DNA from 3 places in the Micromonospora rifamycinica genome. Region 3 is predicted to be linked to each of the others. Evidence: riboswitches for the same ligand, from Rfam matches in the RefSeq annotation. Region 3 holds a riboswitch; each other region holds the start of a gene.
What was found. A riboswitch is a leader RNA that binds a small molecule or an ion and turns the genes downstream of it on or off. The one in region 3 is predicted to bind cyclic di-AMP.
Positions count from the first base shown of each region.

Region 1: it holds a riboswitch for cyclic di-AMP, as region 3 does, so the genes downstream of both, GA0070623_RS08895 (C39 family peptidase) here and GA0070623_RS15540 (coiled-coil domain-containing protein) in region 3, are expected to answer to the same signal.
Region 2: it holds a riboswitch for cyclic di-AMP, as region 3 does, so the genes downstream of both, GA0070623_RS25615 (coiled-coil domain-containing protein) here and GA0070623_RS15540 (coiled-coil domain-containing protein) in region 3, are expected to answer to the same signal.

Region 1 covers NZ_LT607752.1:2,192,194-2,199,489, reverse strand. Annotated here, with positions in the region: gene GA0070623_RS08915 (polysaccharide pyruvyl transferase family protein) at 1-1,166, opposite strand, end outside; gene GA0070623_RS08910 (acyltransferase family protein) at 1,349-2,566, shown strand; gene GA0070623_RS08905 (hypothetical protein) at 2,770-3,168, shown strand; gene GA0070623_RS08900 (hypothetical protein) at 3,295-4,053, shown strand; cyclic di-AMP (ydaO/yuaA leader) riboswitch at 4,467-4,610, shown strand; gene GA0070623_RS08895 (C39 family peptidase) at 4,872-5,738, shown strand; gene GA0070623_RS08890 (CDP-glycerol glycerophosphotransferase family protein) at 6,020-7,296, opposite strand, start outside.
Region 2 covers NZ_LT607752.1:6,039,546-6,046,841, reverse strand. Annotated here, with positions in the region: gene GA0070623_RS25630 (alpha/beta fold hydrolase) at 1-355, shown strand, start outside; gene GA0070623_RS25625 (HelD family protein) at 702-2,819, shown strand; gene GA0070623_RS25620 (cation diffusion facilitator family transporter) at 2,931-3,845, shown strand; cyclic di-AMP (ydaO/yuaA leader) riboswitch at 4,055-4,186, shown strand; gene GA0070623_RS25615 (coiled-coil domain-containing protein) at 4,190-5,248, shown strand; gene GA0070623_RS25610 (SRPBCC family protein) at 5,308-5,781, opposite strand; gene GA0070623_RS25605 (STAS domain-containing protein) at 5,991-6,353, opposite strand; gene GA0070623_RS30135 (hypothetical protein) at 6,697-6,840, shown strand; gene GA0070623_RS25600 (hypothetical protein) at 6,986-7,296, shown strand, end outside.
Region 3 covers NZ_LT607752.1:3,805,755-3,813,050, reverse strand. Annotated here, with positions in the region: gene GA0070623_RS15565 (hypothetical protein) at 1-55, opposite strand, end outside; gene GA0070623_RS15560 (hypothetical protein) at 320-697, opposite strand; gene GA0070623_RS15555 (lipocalin family protein) at 940-1,560, shown strand; gene GA0070623_RS15550 (helix-turn-helix transcriptional regulator) at 1,761-2,093, opposite strand; gene GA0070623_RS15545 (carbonic anhydrase) at 2,305-2,994, shown strand; gene GA0070623_RS15540 (coiled-coil domain-containing protein) at 3,173-4,198, opposite strand; cyclic di-AMP (ydaO/yuaA leader) riboswitch at 4,202-4,333, opposite strand; gene GA0070623_RS15535 (YibE/F family protein) at 4,500-5,843, opposite strand; gene GA0070623_RS15530 (metal-sensitive transcriptional regulator) at 6,012-6,311, opposite strand; gene GA0070623_RS15525 (heavy-metal-associated domain-containing protein) at 6,406-6,612, shown strand; gene GA0070623_RS15520 (hypothetical protein) at 6,647-6,874, shown strand; gene GA0070623_RS15515 (heavy metal translocating P-type ATPase) at 6,871-7,296, shown strand, end outside.

The sequences.
Region 1 (7,296 bases), 1.6 Mb from region 3:
GCCGGTCGGACGGCCGGGGGGAACCGCGTCTCGCGGACCTGTGCGTCGAAGCGGGCCGCGCTGTCCCCGTCGTCGAAGGCGTTGCCCAGGTCATGCCGGGCCAGGAAGGCCCGCATCACCTCGTAGCGGGCCTGGTGCCCGGCGTTCATCGCGGTGTAGTCGGCCTCGGCGTAGAGCTGCGCCGCGTCCACGTCGGCCGGCACCTCCTTCATCAGCCGGTGCGGGATGTCGAAGTACCGGGCCAGTTCCAGGGTGCGCGAGTCGTGGGCGAACAGGTAGCCCGGGGTGCCGGAGACCAGCGCGGTGATGGTGCCGTGGATCCGGGTGCCGAAGGCGAAGTCGAAGCCGGCGAGGTAGTCCATCCAGGTCCACGGATCGAGGAACATCCGCACCTTGTCCTCGGTGAACAGCGGGTGCGAGGTGTGGATCGGGATGGCGCTGGTCTTGCCCCGGTCCTCGGGGGCGTCGCCGTAGAGCAGGGTGCCCAGCGTCTTGAGGTCCTGCGGGAGGTAGCGCAGGTTCGGGTAGCGGGCCTGGTGCGAGGCGATGATCTTCGCCATCGACTTGACGTACGGGGAGACGGTCAACGCCACCCGGGCGTCGGGCGTCAGGGCCGCCGCGGACTTCTCCACCCGGAGCTGGTCGCCGTGCAGGAACATCGACGGGCAACCGATCACGTCGACGGCGGAGAAGCCCAGGGTCTTCAGGTACTGCGCGGTGATCTCCCCCCGGACGCCGATGCTCGGCCCCCGGTCGAGCGCCGCCCGCACGAACCGGGCGACCACGTCGTCGATCGGGCGCAGGTACCCCCGGTCGCCGGTGACGTCGGTCTGTACGCCGACACCGAGGACCACCACCGGGATCCGCAGCCGCTCGACCAGCTTCGTCATCAGCTCGATACGGTGGGCGTAGCTGCGCCGGAAGGCGTTGGCCAGCGGGATGACGTACACGTCGTGCTGCTCGTTGATCCGGTCGACGTCGCGCAGGTCCACCTTGAACTCGGTGGAGGTGATCCGCGCGGTGGAGGTGCGCAGCAGCTTGTGCGCGGCGTGGCTGAAGACCAGGTTGCCGTTGTTCTCCCCGATCCAGTTCCCCTCGTACGCCTCCTCCGGGCCGCGTACGTCGAACGGGTCCTTCTTCGCCCGTATCAGGATCCGCTGGTGCACCAGTCTGCTCCGTTCCTCGTTGGCCGGGCGTGCCTCCGACGGGCCGCCGACCCACCCACGGCTACGTCGGCACCGGGGGGTTCCGCGATGTTAGGGCAGTGGAGGGATTTCGTACACCTTCCGCACATCCGTACCACCCCGGCGCGTCACCGGGGCGGGGGTGTGCCGGTAGGGTGCCCGGCGTGACCAGCGTGCCCACCACCGCGTCCCCGGCGTCGAGCCGGCTGCCGTCGCTGACCGGCCTACGGTGGATCGCCGCCATGCTGGTCTTCGGCTACCACGCCGGCACCATGCGGATCGTCGCCCAGCCGGACGCCAAGGCGGTGGTCGACTGGTTGTTCACCCTCGGCCTGTCCGGGGTGCAGTTCTTCTTCATCCTCAGCGGCTTCGTGCTGGTCTGGTCGACCCGGGACGGCGACCGGCGGCGGGACTTCTGGCGTCGCCGGCTCGCCAAGATCTACCCCAACCACGTGCTGACCTGGGGAGCGGCGCTGCTGGTGATGTGGTGGTTCGCCGATCCGGTGGTGCCCCGCGCCGCGTTGGAGAACCTCTTCCTGGTCCAGGCCTGGGATCCCACCCCCGGCTACTTCTACAGCATCAACAACGTGAGCTGGTCGCTCTCCTGCGAGCTGTTCTTCTATCTCTGCCTGCCGCTGGTGCTGCCGGCGATCCGGCGGGCCCGTTCCGGCCTGCTCTGGGCCGTGGTGGTGGCGGTGCCGCTGGTGATCCTGGCACTCTGGCCCGGGCAGGCGTTGCTGCCCGAGGGCACCAACTGGTGGTTCACCCAGGTCTTCCCGCTGGTGCGGTCCACCGAGTTCTGGTTGGGCGTGGCCGCCGCCGAGCTGCTGCGCCGCGGCCACTGGCGGGGTCCTGGCCTGCCCCTGGCCAGCCTGCTCTTCGTGGCCGTCTGGGTGGGGGCGCACTGGATTCCGGCCGAGATGTGGGCGGCGCTGCTGTCGGTGGCGTACATCCTGGTCATCCCGGCGGCGGCCCGCGCGGACGTGCAGGGTCGCTGGTCACCGTGGCGGCACCGGACCCTGGTCTGGCTCGGCGAGGTGTCGTTCGCCTTCTACCTGGTGCACGTGCTGGTGATGATGACCGTGCTGCGGCTCACCGGGCACTGGGGCGTGGGGCTGCCCGGCTGGTCGGGGCCGCTGGCCGTGCTCGGCTTCCTGGTGGTGAACCTGGCGTTGGCCGCCGCCCTGCACCGCTGGGTGGAGACCCCGATGATGCGCCGCCTCGCCCCCCGCCGCCGCCCCCCACCCGCGCCGGCCGCCGCCGGTGCCGCCGTCTCCGGCGCTGCCGTCCCCGAAGCCGCCGGGCCGGTCGTCGTGCCGGGGCCGAGGGCGGCCGACGGCGGACGTCCCGTCGAGTACGTCGGGCCGCGCGACCCGCGCTGATCCCACCGGTGCCCGCCACCCGATCGGCACCCGCAACCACCGGCACCCGGCATTCGCCGTCCCACCGGCGGCCGCCGCCCCGGGCGGGGCCGACAGCGGGCGATCGGGCTTCCTCCGGCGGGACGGACCGGGTCCACGGTGGTGGGCGCGGCGACACGCCCGGCGGTGCTGCGGGCCGGTCACCCCGGCGGTAGCGTGGTCGCGTGTCCCCGGTCGCGTCCGTCAGTCCCCTGTGGTGGGTCGTGCGCGGGATGTCCCGGCTCCTGACCAGCCTCGCCGTCGCGCTCGCGTTCGCCGCCGCCGCCCCCGGGCTGCCCGGCCCCGCGCTGTTCGGGCCGGCCGCGACCGCCCTGTCGCTCGACGCGTCCCGGTCCGTTCCCGCCGCCACCGCCCCGGCCGCCCCGGGCGGCAGCTCCGACATCCTCCGCACCGGTGACCCACGGGTCGACCGGGCGACCGCGGTGACGGTGGAGCCGGTGGGCACCGTGGCGCTCGCGGTGCCGGTCGGCACCACCCGGAGCCGGTCGGCGGCGACCCTGGCGAGGGCGACCGACCGGGTGCCCGCCGCCGCTGCCGGCCCCCGGGCGCCCCCGGCGGGCTGACCCGGCCCGCGCGGGGCCGACCCATCCGCGCCGCCACCGACGACGAACCTCACCCCGCACCGCCCGGCCGGTCCCGCCGCCGGTACGGCCTCCGCTTCTCCGCATCCCGCCCACGAGGTGTCGACCGTGAACACCGTGCTCTCCCGGTTCCTGATCGAGGTCCCGACCGCCACCGTGATCTGGTCCCTGCTGCTCGTCCTGGCGCTGACCGGGCTCGCCGTCCTGGTCGCCCGCCCCGAGCGGGACCAGCCGACCGACGTGACGGCCGCCGGCCCGCCGCCGGACGCCCCACCCCCGGTCGCCGACCTGCGCCGCTACGCCGAGGAGGTGGCGGTGGCCGCTTCCGGGGCGGCCCAGACCGCCCGCCGTCGCCGGGCCGCCTGGCTGGCCGCGCAGGACACCCTGGACCGGGCCTGGCAGGCGTACGACGAGGCGGACACGGTGGCCCGTCGGTTCGCCGGTGCCGGCGCACTGCCCCGCCCGCGCACCCCCCGCACCCCCGCCGAGTACGCCGACCGGGAGCGGTGGTTGCACCAGGAGGCGGTGGCGGCGCACTGGCGGGGGGAGTTGTCGGTCGAACGGCTGCGGGACGTCTTCGCGCACCGCGACGGGTGGGATCCGCGTCGGCACCCCGTCGAACACGAGGTGATGCTCGCCCGTGCCGTCCGTGAGGACCGTCGTACGGCGTACCGGGCCGCGGCCGGGTGGGAGCGGGCGGCGTGGCGGGACGCCGAACTGGCCGCCGAGGCGGCCCGGTCGCTGGCCGTCGAGGCGTACGCGGCGACACAGCGGTTGCTCCCGACCCTGGTGCCCTCGCCCCGCCCCGCGACGTCGGCGGCCCGTCCGACCGCCGCCGCCCGCTGGCGACCGGCCCGGGTGAACTGACCCGGCGGCGCCCCGCCCGAGATCCCGGCCCGCTCACCGGCGCTCCCGGCCCGAAGGGCGGTCGGCCGGTACCCGGTAGGCCGGCAGGGGCCGACTCGGCTCGGTGGCAGGTGGGCGACCGAATTGTTACCTGCCGGGTGTGGCCGGCGTCACCCCGACCCGGGATCCGGACAGGTGGTCACACCCGGTGACATCGAGCGTGGCGATCATCGGTGGTTGCCGGCGACCTGTCCGGTTGCCGCCCGGACGGGGCCGGACGCACCATCGGACCCGCCGCGGCAGGTCGGTGCCCGAGTGCCCCGCAGGAGGGCTCATCGGAGCATGTTTGCGCAGCTCACAGGGGTTGGCGAGAAGGAAGGCGACCAGTAGTGTCGCTGCGGTCCGGTGCGGTTTTCGATCGCCGAAGGCGACGCCGCGCCGACCCGCTCAATCGTGCTAGTCACGAACCGGGGACCCACACGTACCACTGGGGTGAATCGCCGGGCCACGGCCCGGGGTAGGGCGATCTTCCCGCCCGAATCCGTCAGCTAACCCGGTCGGCGGCAGCGGAAGGAGTTCCTCCTCGTGCAGCATGACCCCACCCCCTCGGTAGTTCCTCCACCTCGGCGCCGGAGCACCGCCGGAGTGTCGCGCCCGATGCGCTGACCCGGCCGTCCGCCCCGCCGCCCGGCCCTCGTCGGGCGGCCCCCGCCGATCCGTCCGGCCCCCCGTCGGGCGGTCCCGACCGCACGAGCGGCGCATCCGACGATCCGCGCGTGGTGTAGCCCACCGCGTGCCGGTCCGGCGTGCCGCCGCTTCGCCCCGTGGAGGAACACCCCGTGAAGCACCACATGAAGCGTCAGCTACGCCGCCTGACCAGCCAGCGTCAGTACCAGGTGGTGGTCGGTTCGGCCGCGGTCCTCGTCCTGGCCACCGGTGCCGCCGCGCTGGCTGCCGGCGTCGACGACGCCCCGACCGACCAGCCGCGAACGACCGCCGTCGCCGGGACCGCCCCCCGCCTCGACGACATCGCCAGCCGGGCTGAGGCCCGGGTCGCCGCCCCCGCCCCGACCAACCCGTCGGCCACCCCCACGACCAGCCCGTCGGCGAGCCCCACACCGTCGCCGCGGGCCACCCGGGCGAAGGCCCGGCCCCCCGCCGACCCGGACCTGGCCCGCCGGGTGGTGGCCCCGAAGCCGCCGTCGTCGAAGCTGCTCCGCTACGACTACCAGGCCCAGACGACCTACTACTACTGCGGTCCGGCTGCGGTGCGCAACGCGCTCAGCGCGGCCGGCATCGAGCGCGGCCAGGACGACCTCGCCGCCCAGTTGGGCACCACCGAGATGGGTACCAACTCGGCCGAGGACACCACCCGGGTGCTCAACGCCGTGGTGAAGGGCGACCCGTACCGGACCCGGATGTTCGCCGGCACCCCGAGCGACGCGCAGGTCGAGCGGCTGCGGGCCGACGTGGTCGAGACGGTCGCCGCCAAGCGGGCCGTGGTCGCCAACGTGGCCGGTGACGTCACCGACCTCGACGGTGGCTGGCACTCCTTCCCCGGCGGCCACTACGTCGCCGTGGTCGGCTACCGGGACAACGGTCGTACCGTGCGGATCGCCGACTCGGCGGACCCGTCGCTGCCGGCGTACTGGGTCGGCGTGACCACCCTGGCCAACTGGATCGCCACCCGGGGCTACTCGGCCTGACCGGCCGCCCCGCATCCGCGAACCGGACCGCCCCGGCCGCCCGCCCGTGGGCACCGGGGCGGTCCGCTGTCGCAGGACCAATCCCGCCGGCGGACGAACGAGGTCGGATCCATGTTCCAGTGGCATCCGGCGCTCGCGATGCCACTCGACCATGGATCGAGCGTGATCTTGCCGAGGAAGGCGCGCGGGGGCGGGCGGGCGCGGGCGGGGGGTCAGCGGCGGGCGCGGGCGGGCGGGAGGTCAGGGGCGGGCGCGAGTGGGGGCGGGCGGGGGTGGGTGGGTCAGGGGCGGGGGGAGAGGGAGGCGGTGTCCGACGCGCCCCGGGGGGTCGGCGGGTTCCAGTCCGGCTCCAGTTCCCGCCGGGCGGCGTCGAGGAAACCGTCGGCGTACGAGTCGGCCGGGAAGTCACCCAGGTAGCGACGGCGGGTCTGCCAACGGGCCGCCATCAGCGGGTCGGTGTCCAGCAGCCCGGCCAGCACCTCGTCGAGGTTGGCCATGTCCCGGCGCAGCACGTAGCCGGAGGCGGCCAGCGGGAAGCGGGCCACGAACTCGTCCCCGTCGACACCCAGGTCGGTCACCGCGTACGGCTTGCCCGAGTAGAGGTAGTCCGAGATCACCCCGGAGACGTCGGAGATCAGCGCGTCGGAGCGGTTGACGCAGTCGGTCAGGCTCAGCTCGCGGCTGGCCGCCGCGCCCCACAGGTGCTCGCGGCCGGTGCGGGACCGGTCGGCGGCGAGCAGTTCGGTGAGCCGGGCCAGCTGCCGGGCCGAGGCCGGGTTCTGCCCGGTGTACGGATGGGCGCGCAGGATCACCGTGGCCCCCCGGTCGAGCAGCCGGCGTAGCAGCGGCTCGGCCACCGGCAGCGAGCAGTAGTTGGCGTCGGCGTGGTGGCCGGTCCAGGTGGGGGTGTAGAGCACGGTCGGGGCGGTCAGCGGGCGGGCCGCCTGGCGTACCTCGATGCCCTCGACCTGGGGTCGACCGACCACGACGAACTTCTCGGCGGGGATCTCCACGCCGGCCCGCGCGTACCGCTCGATCGCCGCCGAACCCGCCACGAAGATCTTGTCGAAGATGGCCGAGACCGGGTTGGCGCTGGGGGCCTTGTCGCTGTCACCGTGGTGCAGCTGCACGTGGGTGAGCTGGGTGAACCGGATGCAGTGGCTGTTCTTCGCCCCGTGGTTGACGTAGAACGCCAACCGCAGGCTGGGCACCAGCGCCTCGTCCATCGCCTTGAGGGTGGGGCAGTAGACCACCGGGGCGCGGGTGGCGGCGGCAATCGTCGGCAGGAACTCCGGCTCCCGCAGCAGCACCAGGAACGGTCGGCCCAGCCGTTCCAGGTAGGGCAGCCACATGGTGACCTGGTACTCCGAGCCGGGCGGGGCCGAGAAGTAGAGCAGGAACTCCGGCTGGTGCGCCCGCAGCGCCCGGGTCACCGGGCCGCCGCCGCCCGACGGCCGGAACCGCCGCCGGGCCAGGTCCAGGCCGACCGCGCCACAGCCGGCCGCCACCAGCAGGACGACGGCCAGCGCGACCCCGGCGGGCAGCGCGAACGCGGCGG
Region 2 (7,296 bases), 2.2 Mb from region 3:
CTCGGCGGTGGCCCGCGCCTCGCTGCGTTCGATCGGCGGTTTCCGCGCCTCGATCGGCGCCCAGCACCGGCTCGACACCCTCGCCGCGCTGGCGCACCTGCCGGCGGCGGCGCTGGTCGGCGACCGGGACCGGCTCACCCCGCCGCCGTGCGCCGAGTCGATCGCGGCAGCGCTGCCGGCCACCGAGCTGACCGTCTGCCCGGGGGCCGGACACATGCTGATGATGGAGCGTCCGGACGAGGTGAACGCCGCCCTCGCCGGGGTGCTCCACCGGGTGCTGACCGCCGTCCCCGCCGGTCGGACGTCCGCCCGCCGCCCCGCCGACGCCCCGGGCCACCGCACGGCCGCCGCCTGAGCCACCCGGCGGGCACCGCACAACCCCCGCCCCGCGCCGGTCCACGCCCGGCCGTCGGCCCCGCGCACGCGTGGGCGGGGCTTCGGCGGCCTGCCAGTCGAAACGGGGGTCGTCGTCGGCCCCGCGCAGGCGTGGGCGGGGCAGGGGCGGACGACTGGTCCACCATCTGGAATGACCCGAAGTCGGCACCGCGCACCCGTGGGCAGGGCCGGTGCCGACGTCGCCCGGAGGTGGCGGAGGTCGCCGGACGGGTATCGGCCCGACGCGGGGTGGGCGGCTGCCCGTACCCTCATTCCGCCTGGCATGCACCCGTGCCCGGCGTCGCCGTCGCACAGGAGCCGGTACGTTGACCGACCAGACCACCCTGGAACAGGAGATCGCCGCCGAACAACGGCATCTCGACCGGGTGTACGCCCGGCTCGCCGAACTGCGCCGGGCGGCCGTCCGCGCCGAGCGGGACGGTTACCGGCTGGCGCGGGTCGGCAACTTCGGCGCGCTGGTGGAGCGGGACGCCATGGTCTTCCACGCCGCCCAGCGTCGGCACCTGCTGGACGCCGAGCACGAGGGGCTGGTCTTCGGCCGGCTCGATCTGCGTGACCGTCAGGTGCTGCACGTCGGCCGGCTCGGGATCCGCGGCGAGAACGCCGAGACGCTGGTGGTCGACTGGCGGGCCCCGGCCGCCGCCGCCTTCTACCGGGGCACCCCGGCGGAGCCGCTGGGGGTGGTACGGCGACGCACCATCAGCTCGTCGGGTGAGAAGGTCACCCGGATCGAGGACGAGCTGCTAGACCCGGCGTCGGCACCGCCGGACATGCCGGTGGTCGGCGACGGCGCGTTGCTGGCGACCCTGTCCAGGGCGACCGGGCGGGGGATGCGGGACATCATCGCCACCATCCAGCGGGAGCAGGACGAGGTGATCCGCTCCCCCGGCACGGGAGTCACGATCGTCTCCGGCGGGCCGGGCACCGGGAAGACGGCGGTGGCCCTGCACCGGGCGGCGTACCTGCTCTATGCCGACCGCAGCCGGTACGCCGGCGGCGGCATCCTGGTGGTCGGTCCGTCGGCGGTCTTCGTCGAGTACATCGCGTCGGTGCTGCCCTCGCTGGGCGAGGAGACCGCCACCCTGCACTCGCTGGGCTCGCTCTTCCCCGGCCTGTCGGCGACCCGCACCGACGGCCCCGAGGTGGCCGCGGTGAAGGGGTCGCTGCGGATGCGGCGGGTGCTGGAACGGGCGGCCCGGGACGCGGTGCCGGACGGTCCGCGGGAGCTGCGGCTGCTCTACCGGGGGACGCTGCTGCGGCTGGAGCCGCGCGAGTTGGACCGGATCCGGGACCGGGCGTTGCACCGGGGTGCCCGCCGCAACGAGGTCCGCCGGGTCGGCTTCGACGGGGTGCTCGCCGCGCTGTACACACAGGCCCGCCGGCTGGCCGTCACCGGGCTGCCCGAGCAGCCCACCTTCGAGGACGAGATCATCGACCGGCCGGAGTTCCGGGAGTTCCTCAAGGCCTGGTGGCCCCGGCTGCACCCCCGGCACGTGCTGGGCTGGCTGGCCCGACCGGAGCGGCTGCACCGGTACGCGGCCGGCGTCCTCTCCCGGGCGGAGACCGCGCTGCTGGCCGGGGCGTACCGGTCGTTGGACACCGAGGGGCTGACGGTGGCCGACATCGCCCTGCTCGACGAGCTGGACGCGCTGCTGGGCAAGCCGGTACGCCCGAAGAGGGCGAGCCGGGATCCGTTCCAGCTCGCCGGTGGGGTCCGGGAGCTGAGCACGTTCGGTGACCGGGAGCGCGCGGCCCGTGCCGCGGCCCGGGAGCGGCCGGAGGACTACCGGGACTACGCGCACGTGGTAGTGGACGAGTCGCAGGACGTCTCGCCGATGCAGTGGCGGATGATCGGCCGCCGCGGCCGGATCGCCTCCTGGACGGTGGTGGGCGACCCGGCGCAGACCGCCTGGACCGGCGACCAGGAGGAGCTGGACCGGGCACGGGACCAGGCGCTGGGCCGGCGACGGCGGCACCGGTTCACGCTCACCACCAACTACCGCAATCCGGCCGAGATCTTCGCGGTGGCGGCAGCCGAGATCCGCCGGATCCACCCCGACCTGGAGCTGCCCAGCGCGGTGCGGTCCACCGGGGTGGATCCGGTGGCGCTGACCGTGCCGGCGGCGGAGCTGGCCCCGGCGACGGTGGACGCGGTGGAAACGGTGCTCGCCGAGGTGGCGGGGACGGTCGGCGTGATCACGCCGGTGCCCCGCCGGGACGAGGTCGCCGGCTGGCTGGGCGACCGTGGCGGGACGCGACTCCAGGTGGTGGACAGCCTCCAGGCCAAGGGCATGGAGTACGACGGGGTGGTGCTGGTCTGTCCGGGCGAGATCCGGGCCGAGCCGGGCTCCGGGGTGCGGACGCTCTACGTGGCGCTGTCCCGGGCCACCCAGCGCCTGACCACCGTCGATCCCCTCGGCTGAACCACCGGTCCCGAGCGGCCCGAGCCGGCCGGAGGTCCGATCCTCACTTGCATACATAGCGATGTGAGCATAGATTGGACCGGGTTCGCGGCGGCGACGGAGGGTGTGCAGGTGGGCGCAGGTCATGACCACAGCGCGACGATCAGCAACGCCGCGCACCGGCACCGCGGTCGGCTCTGGGCGGCGTTCGGGCTGCTCACCGTGTTCATGGTGGTCGAGGCGGTGGCCGCGTTCGGTACCGGCTCACTGGCCCTGCTCTCCGACGCCGGGCACATGTTCACCGACGTGCTCGGCATCGGGATGGCCCTGGCCGCGATCACCGCGACCCGACGGGCCGCGCAGGACCCGCAGCGCACCTTCGGCCTCTACCGGCTGGAGGTGCTCGCCGCGCTGGCCAACGCCCTGCTGCTCAGCGGGGTGGCGGTCTACGTGCTGATCGAGGCGGTCCGCCGGTTCGGCGAGCCACCCGAGGTGCTGGCCACCCCGATGCTGGTGGTGGCGGTGCTCGGCCTGCTCGCCAACCTGGTCGCGTTCGCGCTGCTGCGCGAGGGCGCGAAGGAGAGCATCAACCTGCGCGGGGCGTACCTGGAGGTGGTCGGCGACCTGCTCGGCTCCCTCGGCGTGATCGTGGCCGCACTGCTGATCGCCGGCACCGGCTGGTGGTGGGCCGACCCGGTGGTGGCCGTGGCGATCGGCGTGTTCATCCTGCCGCGTACCTGGCGACTCGGGCGGGCGGCGGTGCGGATCCTGGTGCAGGCCGCCCCGGAGCACCTCCAGGTGACCGCCGTGCACGACCGGCTGACCGCCGTGCCCGGCGTCACCGAGGTGCACGACCTGCACGTCTGGACGCTCACCTCGGGCATGGACGTCGCCTCCGCGCACCTCACCCTGGCCACCGGGGCCGAGGTCGGCGCGGTGCTGGCCGCCGCCCGCGGCGCCCTGCGGGACGACTTCCACATCGAGCACGCCACCCTCCAGATCGAGCCGGGCAGCGCCCCCGGCGCCTGCGGCCCGACGCACTGGTGACCACGGAGGCCAACCGCCCTGCGGGCGGGCGCGACACCACCGGAGCGTCACGGAACCTCTGTGAGTGCGGCGATCACGCTAGCTTTTGTCCTGTTTACCCCATAAAGGGGTATTCACTCCCGTACCCTCAGTCACGAGGTGGACGGGTGTCCCACCCGTACCGGTAGGCTCGGCTCCGGCCTCCGCCAGGCGGCGCCCACCGGCGCCGGCGGTGGCCGCCGCCTAATCGCCCACCAGGGCGAACCGGGGAACCATGTTCCTGGGGTGCATCCGCGTCAGCGGTAGGGATCTTCCGTCCCGAACCCGTCAGCTAACCCGGTCGGCGGCTGACGGAAGGACTCTGTATGCGGGTAGGAACCACCACACGGCTGTTGGCCGCAGTCGTCACGACCCTCGCGCTCGGCGTGTCGTCCGCGCCGTTCACCCCGGCCGTCGCCGCGCCCGTCACCCGGCTCGCCGCTCCCGGCGACGACGACGAGGGCGGCACACCGGCCCTCCGCGAGCAGCTCGACGCGGCCAGCAAGGGTTGGGTCGAGGCGAAGGCCGCCCTGGAGCGCTCCACCAAGCGCCAGCAGGAACTCGACGGCCAGCTCAAGAGCATCGAGGCCCAACTGGTCGTGCAGACCGGAAAGGTCGGCCAGATCGCCGGAGCGGCCTACCGCACCGGCCGCCTCGGACCGATGTCCGCCCTGCTCAACAGCAACAGCCCGGGCGGCTTCCTGGACCGCGCGGCGGCGCTGGAGACGGTCGCGGCCCGGGAGGACCAGGAACTGCGCACGATGATCGAGACCCGGGACCAGGCCACCCGGACCCGGGCGGCGGTCAGCCGCGAGATCACCGAGCAGCGCAAGCAGGTCGCCACCATGGGCAAGCGCAAGGATCAGGCCGAACGCGCGTTGGCGGTGGCCGCCGCCGACAAGCCGGCCCCCACCTCCCGGGACTCCGGCAGCTCGGACGGCACGTCCAGCAGCAACGCCAAGGGAGCGCCCCGCAACTCCGACGGCTCCTGGCCGTCCGAGTCGTGCAGCGTCAACGACCCGACGCCGGCCAACGGCTGCATCACCCCGCGCACCCTCAACGCCCTGAACCAGGCCAAGGCCGCCGGCTTCACCCGGTACGTCTCCTGCCACCGGCCCAGCGGGTCCGGCGAGCACCCCAAGGGGCGGGCATGCGACTTCGCCGCCCAGAAGAACGGCTTCGGCGGGGTGGCCAGTGGCGGCGACCGGACGTACGGCAACAACCTGGCCGCGTACTTCATCCGCAACGCCGACCGGCTCGGTGTGCTCTACGTGATCTGGTTCAAGCGGATCTGGCTGCCGAGCAGCGGCTGGAAGTCGTACAGCGGGGGCAACGGCGACCCGTCCAGCGACCACACCAACCACGTTCACCTGTCGATGATCTGAGCACCACCTCGGGTGGCCCGTGCACGGCGGGCGGGCCACCCCCACCACCCCGCCGACGGTCAGGCAGCAGCCGGAGCGTCGCCGCCGGACCGGCCGTCCAGCACCGCGCCGAGCCGGCTGGCCAGCCCCAGGTGAGCGGCACGGGCCTGCCGGAAGGCGTAGCCGAACAACGGTGCCGGCGCGGCGAGGGTGATCTCCACGTCGATCCGCAGCAGGTCACCCTCCATCCGGAGCCGGGTGTGGTTGCGGACCGTGGTGGCGGGCTGCTGCCGGGCCACCGTCACGATCTCGTCCTGCCCGACCAGCAGGACGTCGGCCTGGTAGGTGACGGGGAACCGCAGCGGCCCCAACTCCAGCCGGTCGGTGATCGCATAGCTGGCCACGGCGCCCGGTCGGGCCGGCAACCGGCGCACCCGGACGATCAGGGGATGCAGCTCCTCCTGCCGGGACAGATCGCTCAGCAGCGCCACCGCGTCCGCCCGTGAGCAGTGCGCCTGCACCGTGTAGCTGAAGCTCTCCCGCCGGACCACCACCGGGCCTCCTGACCTGTCGTCGGTCGCCCGATCGTGCCGTACCGGAGACCGGCTGGCAACGTTCCGGCCGGGCGGCGACGACACCGACGGTGACAGGGGGTGTTCACACCGGCCCGCCGGCACCCGGCCGGCAGTGTGCCCGCAGCCTGGCTCAGGCCGGCGGCGGGCCCGCGCTCCGGCTCAGGCCGCCGGCCTACCCGCGGCCCGGCTCAGGCCCCCGGCAGCACCTCGGGGGTGGCGGCACCGGCGAAGTACGGCTCCGGGGCACCGAAGAGGCCGAGCAGGCCGGTGACCCAGAGCTGCCGGTGCACGAACCGGCTCGGCTCGGTGACGATCAGCTTGACCCCGCTGACCTCGGCCGTCTGGAAGCCGGCGACCATCGCGCTGATGCCGACGGAGTCGATGAAGGTGACCAGCCGCATGTTCAGCTCGATCCGCGCCGGCCGCCCCTTGGCCAGCACCTCGGCGATCGCCTCACGTACCTCGTATGCGGTGTCGACGTCGATCTCGCCACGGGGGGCGATCTCGATGACACCGGCCGGCAGGACCGACTTCACGATCGACAGGCTCACGCGAGCACCTCCACTCGCCCGTCTCCGGGCGCCTCATCAGTACGCGGGCCGCGACCGAGAGTATTCCTCCGATGGCCTCGGTCGCCACCCCTCGGGATGAGCAATTCGCGGATCCGGACGGACCGGACCGTCCCTCTCCGCACCGTTGCTGGTCCTGTTCTCTTGGACTTCCCTTGGACGGCCCGCACGCCCCGGCCGTTCCAACCGTCCCAGAGTAGCGGCCCGGGTCCACCACGACCCGAATCCCGCAGGTCGGGCGAGCCCCGCCGGACGTGGCGGCGCTGGTTGTGCCAGGTACCTAACGTGGGCGAGAGATGGGTCACCACGACGGAGGAGACGATCGATGATCAGGAGACTACTCGGTCTGGCCGGGGTCGGCGTGCTGCTCGCTCTCGTGCTCGCCTGCGGCTTCGGCGGTGGAGACGACGACGATGACGACGACGGGGACGATTTCGCCCGCGCCACGTCCGTGGTCACGGTCCGCTAGCAGCACCGGGGTTTGCGCTCCGGCCGGTCGGGGCACTGGGTCGGTGACCGGCCGGAGCACCGGCCGGCGAGCGAACCGCCACGCGCCGCAGAGACGTCGAAGTCCGAAGTGGCCGCAGACTTCGGCACCCGAGGAGGTAACCACGATGTTCGGCAGCAACCTTCTGGAGCGCCGCAGCAGGCCCGAGCGCATCGCCGACCAGGCCTGGCACCAGCTGCTCTCCGCGGTCGACTCGGCCGGTGACAGCGTCCGGGACGCCGCCCGGTCGGTCCGGGACTCCGGGCTGACCGACGCCGGCGACCTGGTCGGCTCGACCGCCGACGAGGCACGTCGGCGGGCGACCCTCGCCTTCGACGCGCTCGCCGGTCGTCGTCCGGCCCTGCCCTGGGCGTTGCTGATCAGCGCCGCGCTGGTCGGCGCGGCGATCGGCTGGGCCGCCGGCACCGCCGCGCGGGC
Region 3 (7,296 bases):
CGGGTAGGACGGCGGAGAAGACGGTCTGCATCACCAGCACCTCACGGTGGGACATCGACGTGGACGGAAGGGGAACCTGGCCGGTAGGGGCGGGAGCTGCGGGCGGCGTGTCCTGAGCGGACCGGACCCGGTCCAGCCCGGTCCGGATCGGGCTCGGGCCGGGTTCGACCGGCTCGGACCGGTGCCTGACCCGTACCTGGCTCGGGACCTGGCTCAGGGCCGGACTCGGCTCAGGCTCGGGCTCGGACCCGGGCGCGGTCGGGTCGGTCCGGGCGCGCCGGTCGGACGGGCACGGGGGTGCCGAGGGGTGCCGCCCCGCTCAGCTCCGGGGCGGGCCGCGCCGGCCGGTGGCGTCCCGGAGCGGGTCCGGCGTCGCCACGTCCACCCGCGCGGCGGGTCGGACCGTGGGCTCGGCGGCGGACCCGGCCGGCAGCGGCCGGATGGGATCGGGGGCGGGCCGCCCGGACCCGGGACGGGTGTCCACGGGTCGGTCGTCACCGGGCCGGGTGTCGGTGGGTAGCGCAGCCACCCGGGAGGTCACCACGGGCGGGCGGGTGGCAGCGGCGGCCGGGCCGTCGGTGGTGGCGGCGAACAGGCCGCCGAGGCCGACGGCGAGCACCAGCGCGGTGACCGCCAGCCGGGTCAGGTCGCGCAGCCTCGACACCCAGACGGGCCGGGTGGAGGCTACGCGGATCACCCGTCCAACCTATCCCTACCTGACCGTCCGCGCAGCGTCGGCGACCCGGTCGGCCAGGTGACCCGGGCCACGGTGTGCCCTGTGGACGGACCGTTCCCACCCGGGATACGTACGCCGACCTGCTCCTGGATGCATCGACAGGGATGACAAGGCCGACAGTTTCCCCCCGCTCGGTCCGGGAACTTCCCCGACGGCGCGACGCCCCGCCGCGCCGGGACCGACAGACCGGAGGAGACCATCCAATGGGAGTACGTCGTCAGGCCGCCGTCGCCACCGCGAAGGTGCTGGCCACCGCCGTCGCCACCACGACGGTGCTGGCCACCGCCGTACCCGCGCAGGCCGCGCCGACCACCGTCGACACCGGACCGCTCACCCCGGTCGCCGAGGTCGACGTCGAGCGGTACGCGGGTGACTGGTACCAGGTCGCCGCCGTTCCGGCGATCTTCGAGATCCAGTGCTACAAGAACGTCCGGGCCCGCTACGACGTACAGCCCGACGGAACCGTCGGGGTGCGCAACACCTGCCAGACCATCGTCGGCACCACCAGCGCGGTGACCGGTCGGGCGCGCAGCGAGAACCCGCCGGCCGACTCGGCGCTGACCGTGTCGTTCCTCAAGCTCGGCAGCCGCTGGATCTACCTGGGCGGTCCGAACTACGTGGTGATCGGGCTCGACCCCGACTACCGGTGGGCGGTCGTCGGTGACCCGGACCGCAGCACCGGCTTCGTCCTGTCCCGCGAGCCCGCGCTGACCGGGGCGCAGACGACGGCGGCGAAGGCGGCGCTCACCGCCAACGGCTACGACCTCTGCGACTTCCGCACCACCCGGCAGGACGGCGGCGGGCAGGCCGGCAGCTTCTGCTGAGCGGGCCGCCGACCCGGCGGTCGTCCGCAGGGCCGGGTCGCCGCCCCGTGCGGTGGCCCGGCCCGACCGCATGCGGTGCCTCGACCCGGTGTGGTGTCCCGGACCGGCTCGGTCCGGTGGCTCGACCCGGTCGGGTGGCGCGGTGGGCCGCCGGGCTCCCTGGCGGCCCGGGCATGCCCGGGGCGGGGTGGGCCGTCGGGTCAGCCGTCCTGGTCGGCGTGGTCGGGGGTGAAGAGGGCGAGCAGGTCACCGACCTGACGGTCGGCCTCGGCGGGGTGCCGGAAGTGCCCGCTCGGGTCGATGGTGTATTCGTTGCGCCGACCGACCCGGGTCCGCCGCAGGTAGCCGCCGGACTCCAGGTCCGCGACGATGGCCTGGGCGGCCCGTTCGGTCACCCCGACCTCCTCGGCGACGTCCCGGAGCCGGGCGGTGGGGTTGCGGGCGATGGCCAGCAGCACGTGACCGTGGTTGGTGAGGAACGTCCAGTTGCGGGCGCTCCCGGCGCTGTCCGTGGTCTTCGCCATACCGGTCATCGTATGGCCCGAGCGCGGGGAACCCGCCGTCGGCCGGCGTTCGCGTCCGTCCCGGCCGGCTGTCGACCCGCCGCCGACATCGCTGCGACCAAAGCCTGAAACGTGTATCACGAAATCTTGACGTACCTTTAGCTGCGTGTGACCGTGGGAACACGGCCGTCGGTGCCGCCGGCCGGCGTGAGCAGGCACGATTCCGGACCGAGGTGAGGCAATGGGCCCGATCACTCCGACCCAGGCGCTGGCCGAGTTGCAGGCCGGCAACCGGCGTTTCGTCGCCGGTGAGCCCCGCCACCCCAACCAGGGCGCGGTCCACCGGGCGGCCGTCGCCGACGGCCAGCACCCCTTCGCGGTCATCGTCGGCTGCTCCGACTCCCGGCTCGCCGCCGAGATCATCTTCGACCGGGGTCTGGGTGACCTCTTCGTGGTCCGGACCGCCGGGCACACCGCCGGCCCCGAGGTGCTCGGCAGCGTCGAGTACGCGGTGACCGTCCTGGGCACGCCGCTGGTGGTGGTGCTCGGGCACGACTCCTGCGGTGCGGTACAGGCCGCCCGGGAGGCGGCCCGCACCGGCACCCAGCCCCCGGGGCACCTCTACTCGGTGGTCGCCGCCGTCGGGCCGAGCCTGCGCCGGGCGGCCCAGCAGGGGGTGCACGACATCGACGGGATCGTCGACATCCACATCGCGCAGACCGTCGAGGTGCTGCTCGGCAACTCGCCGGTGATCGCCGCCGAGGTGGCCGCCGGGCGGTGCGCGGTGGTCGGCATGTCCTACCGGCTCGCCGCCGGTGAGGTCCGCCAGGTGGCCCCGGCGCACGCTCCGGCCGCCCTCACCGCCGCCGTCCCCGGGCCTGCCGTGGTGCCGGCGGGTGCCGACGCCGCTCCGGCGGCCGTCGCCGGCTGAGGCACGCCCGTCGCCGGCCGTCGCCGGCTGGGGCACGCCCGTCGACGGCCGTCCGGCCGAGACCCGCTCACGGCGGAGGCCGCCCGGTTCGACCGGGCGGCCTCCGCCGTGAGTGCTCGCTCGACCCACCGGGTCGAGGACGCGGTGTCCGGGATTCGGATGCCGCGTCGTCGCGTCGCTACAACAGGGACACGTGTACGTGGTCGGTGTGGTTGGACGGGCCGGAGTAGGAACTCCATCCGTTGGCCGGGAACCAGATCTGCCGGTTCCAGATCACGTAGTAGATGCCCAGCCGGTCCGCGTTGCGGAGCAGGAACGCGGCGAGGTTGTTGCCGTACATCCGGGTGTCGTTGTTGTGCCACGGGCTGAAGCCGCTCTTCTGCAACGACCAGTCACACGCCTTGCCCTTGGGGTGCTCCCAGGGACCACCGGGACGGTAGCAGCCGACGAACCGGTTGAAGCCGGCCCGCTTGACCTCCTTGTACATGTGCAACGTGCGCGGGGTGATGCAACCGGACGTGGTCGGGTCGTTCTCGCTGCACGACTCGGCACGCCAGTCGCCGTCGGCCGTCTGGCCCGGCGCGATGCGGGCCACCGGCGAGGTGGCGTCGACCAGGCCGCCGGTGAAGCCCCGGCCACCGACCAGGGCCAGTGCCTTGTCCGCCTCGGTCTTCTTCTTGGCCATCAGGTTGGTCTGCTTCTGCTGCTCACGGACCTCGGCGTCGACGGCGAGCTTGGCCTTCTCGGCCCGGGTCCTCACCTCGTTGACCTCGGCCAGCTTGCCGGCGTTGACCATGTTCAGCTCGTCCAGGGCGGCGGCCCGCCGGACGAAGGCGTCCGGGGCGTCGCTCTCCAGCAGGGCGGCGACCGCGCCGACCCGACCCGTCCGGTACGACTGGGCGGCGATCTCGTTGACCTGCGGGGCCAGCGCGGTCAGCTCCTGCTCGGCCTTCTCCACCTCGATGGCGTACTCGAGCTGGCGCTTCTTGGACTTCTCCAGCCGGTTCTTCGCCGCCGAGTACTCCCGGTTGGTGGCCTCGATGACGTCGGTGAGCAGCTTCGGCTCCTCGTCCTCCTCGTGGCCCGAGGGGGAGGGTGCGTTGGGTGCCGCCGTCGCGGGGGCGGCGGTGGGCCCGGCGACGATCGCCAGGGCGGCGAGCACGGCCACTGCCGGCGTCAGCCAGCGGCGTAGGGGTGCCGTCACAGTTTTCCCTTCCGTCGACCGCCGACCGGGTTAGCTGACGGGTTCGGGACGGAAGTGGCCCCTACCGCTGGCGCGGATTCACCCCAGGTGCTCGGTTCCCCGGCTCGCCGTACGGCGATTGGGCGGTGGCCCCGCTGGCGCCGGTGGGCGCCTTCGGCGGTGACCGGCAGCGAGGTTACCCGAGAGTCGTAGCAGGAATCTACGGCCACAACCCGGCGAAATACGTATTTTCCCGATAGCGGCCGGTGACCAGCGGCGGGATCGACAGTGGTGACCCCGCCTCCGGTCACGAAGCGGAGTGTCACCATGCCGCTTCCGTGTTCCCCTCCGGATCCGCCCACCGGGCGGGGGCCGGGGTGGACGGTCCGCCGGGTCGGGGCGCGCCCAGCGCCTGCCACGCCTCGGCCCGGTCGGGAGCCGGGCGCGGGGTGGGCGGCGGCCCGGCCGCGGCGGCGTCGGCGGGGCCGCGGCCGGCGGTGGTGACCAGCGCGGCCAGCCCGGTCGTCAGCGGCACCGCCGCCACCAGCCCGAGGGTGGCCACCGCGCTCCGGACGATCTCCTGGGCCAGGAACTCGCTGGTGAGGATCTGCCCCAGCGGCCGGCTGTCGGCGGTGAGCAGGAGCAGCAGCGGCAGCGAAGCCCCCGCGTACGCCAGCACGATGGTGTTCACCGTGGAGGCGATGTGCGCCCGGCCGACCCGGGTGGCGGCCCGGTAGAGCTGCAACCGGGAGAGCCCGGGATTGGCGTGGGCCAACTCGGTGACGGTGGCCGCCTGGGTGACGGTCACGTCGTCCAGCACGCCGAGCGAGCCGATGATGATCCCGGCCAGCAGCAGGCCGTGCAGGTCCACGTCGCGCTGGTACATCGACAGCGTGGTGGCCTCCTCGCTGCCGTACCCGGTCAGGTGGGTGGCGGCGGTGGCCAGCGTGCCCAGGACCCCGGTCAGCACCAGGCTGCCCAGGGTGCCGAGGACCGCCACCGAGGTCTGCGCGGTGATCCCGTGGGTCAGGTACAGCACCACGAACATGATCAGCGCGGCGCCGGTGATCGCGATGGGCAGCGGTGCGCCCCCGGCGGAGATGCCCGGCACCACGAAGGTCAGCAGGATGGCGAAGCTGGCGCCGAGACCGGCCAGGGCGGCCAGCCCACGGAGCCGGCCGAACGCCACGATCGCCGCCGCGAACAGGGCGACCAGCCAGAGCAGCGGCGTACCCCGCTGGTGCTCGGCGATGTGGTAGCTGACCGCCACCGGGTCGGTCGGGTCGGTCAGCGCGACCAGCACCACCTCGTCACCGACGGCCACCGTCGGTGCCCCCGGCCCGGACGGGACCGGCGTCTCGACCTGCTCACCGCTGTCCGGCCCCTGCTCGACGGCGACCGTCACCGTGCCGCACGGGCCGGCGTCCGCCCCGGACGGCCCGTCGGGGGTCTCCGGCGCGGGCGGGCAGGGTTCGGTCACCACCCGGGTCACCGTGCCGTGGTGGCGGGGCACCTGCTCGCCCTGGTCGATCCGCCGGGTCTCGCCCGGCCAGAGCAGCAGCGTGGCGACCACCGTGACGACGATGAGCGGAACCACCGTCAGGACGAGTATCCGCCGCACCCGGGGCGGGGTGGACGGAGCGGTACGGGTGTGGTCGGCGCCCATGCGTGCGAGTTCTCCCAACGGTCCGGGACGGGATACCGGTCGGCCGGCCGACCGGTTCATCCCGCGGGCGGCGGTCGTCGTCGGACGATGGTAGCCACCACCCCGGCCCGCCGGGTTAGCCCTGCCCACGGTATGCCGAGGGGTGCGTTCACCCCCGGCCGCGGCGGGTCAGCCGCGCTTCATCAGCCGGCCGACGGCGGCCATCATCTCGGCGGCCATCTCGTCGGCCCGGCCCTCGGCGGCCCCCTCGTGCATGCAGTGCCGGGCGTGGCCGTCGAGCAGGCCGAGGGCGACCTTGTCCAGGGCGGCCTGGACGGCGGAGATCTGGGTGAGCACGTCGATGCAGTACCGGTCGTCGTCGACCATCTTCTCGATGCCCCGGACCTGCCCCTCCACGCGGCGCAGCCGCGCGAGCAGCTGGTCCTTGCTGGCGGTGTAGCCCCGGACGGGGTTGCTCGGTGTGGTCATGGCCACCACGATAGCCTACCCCCGGGGGGTATGTTACGGTCGTCGGGCAGGGTACCCCTGGGGGGTATATTGGAGGAGAGGGAGGGAGCACGCCATGATCACGAACTACCAGGTGAAGGGCATGACCTGCGGGCACTGCGTCAGTGCGGTGAGCGCCGAACTGGCCGCGCTGGACGGGGTGACCGAGGTGCAGGTGGACCTGGCCTCCGGCCGGGTGACCGTCACCAGCGCCGGTCCGTTGGACACCGGTGACGTGCGGGCCGCCGTCGACGAGGCCGGCTACGACCTCGTCGAGGCGTGACCGGGCGGTCGCGGCGGGAGACCGGGGTGGACCGATGAACACGGCGACCAGGCTGGGCGGCTTCGCCCTCCTGCTCGCGGCGGTGTTCGGCGCGGCGTACGGGGGCGGTCAGCTGGCCGGCCCCGTCGCGCCACCCGCCGACACCCGCCACGACCCCGCGCACACCCCGGCGTCCCCCACCGTCACCGACGTCCCCCGCCCGACGCCGACCGGCACCGACGGCCCCGGGCACCCGCACGGTCGACCGGAGGCGCCGCGATGACCCCCACCACGAGCAACCCGCCCACCGCCCCGCACCTGATCGAACTCGCCATCGGCGGCATGACCTGCGCGTCCTGCGCCGCCCGGATCGAGAAGAAGCTCAACCGGATGGACGGGGTCGAGGCGAGCGTCAACTACGCCACCGAGAAGGCCACCGTCCGGTACGCCGACCGGATCACCCCGGACGACCTGATCGCCACCGTCGAGAAGACCGGCTACACCGCCGTCGTGCCGCCGCCGCCCGCCCCGGCCGGGGCGGAACCGGCCGGCGAACCGGTGGACGCGCTGGCCGCCCTGCGTACCCGGCTGCGGGTGTCGGCCGTGCTGACCGTGCCGGTGATCGTGCTGGCGATGGTGCCGGCCTGGCAGTTCACCTACTGGCAGTGGCTGTCGCTGACCCTGGCCGCCCCGGTGGTGGCGTAC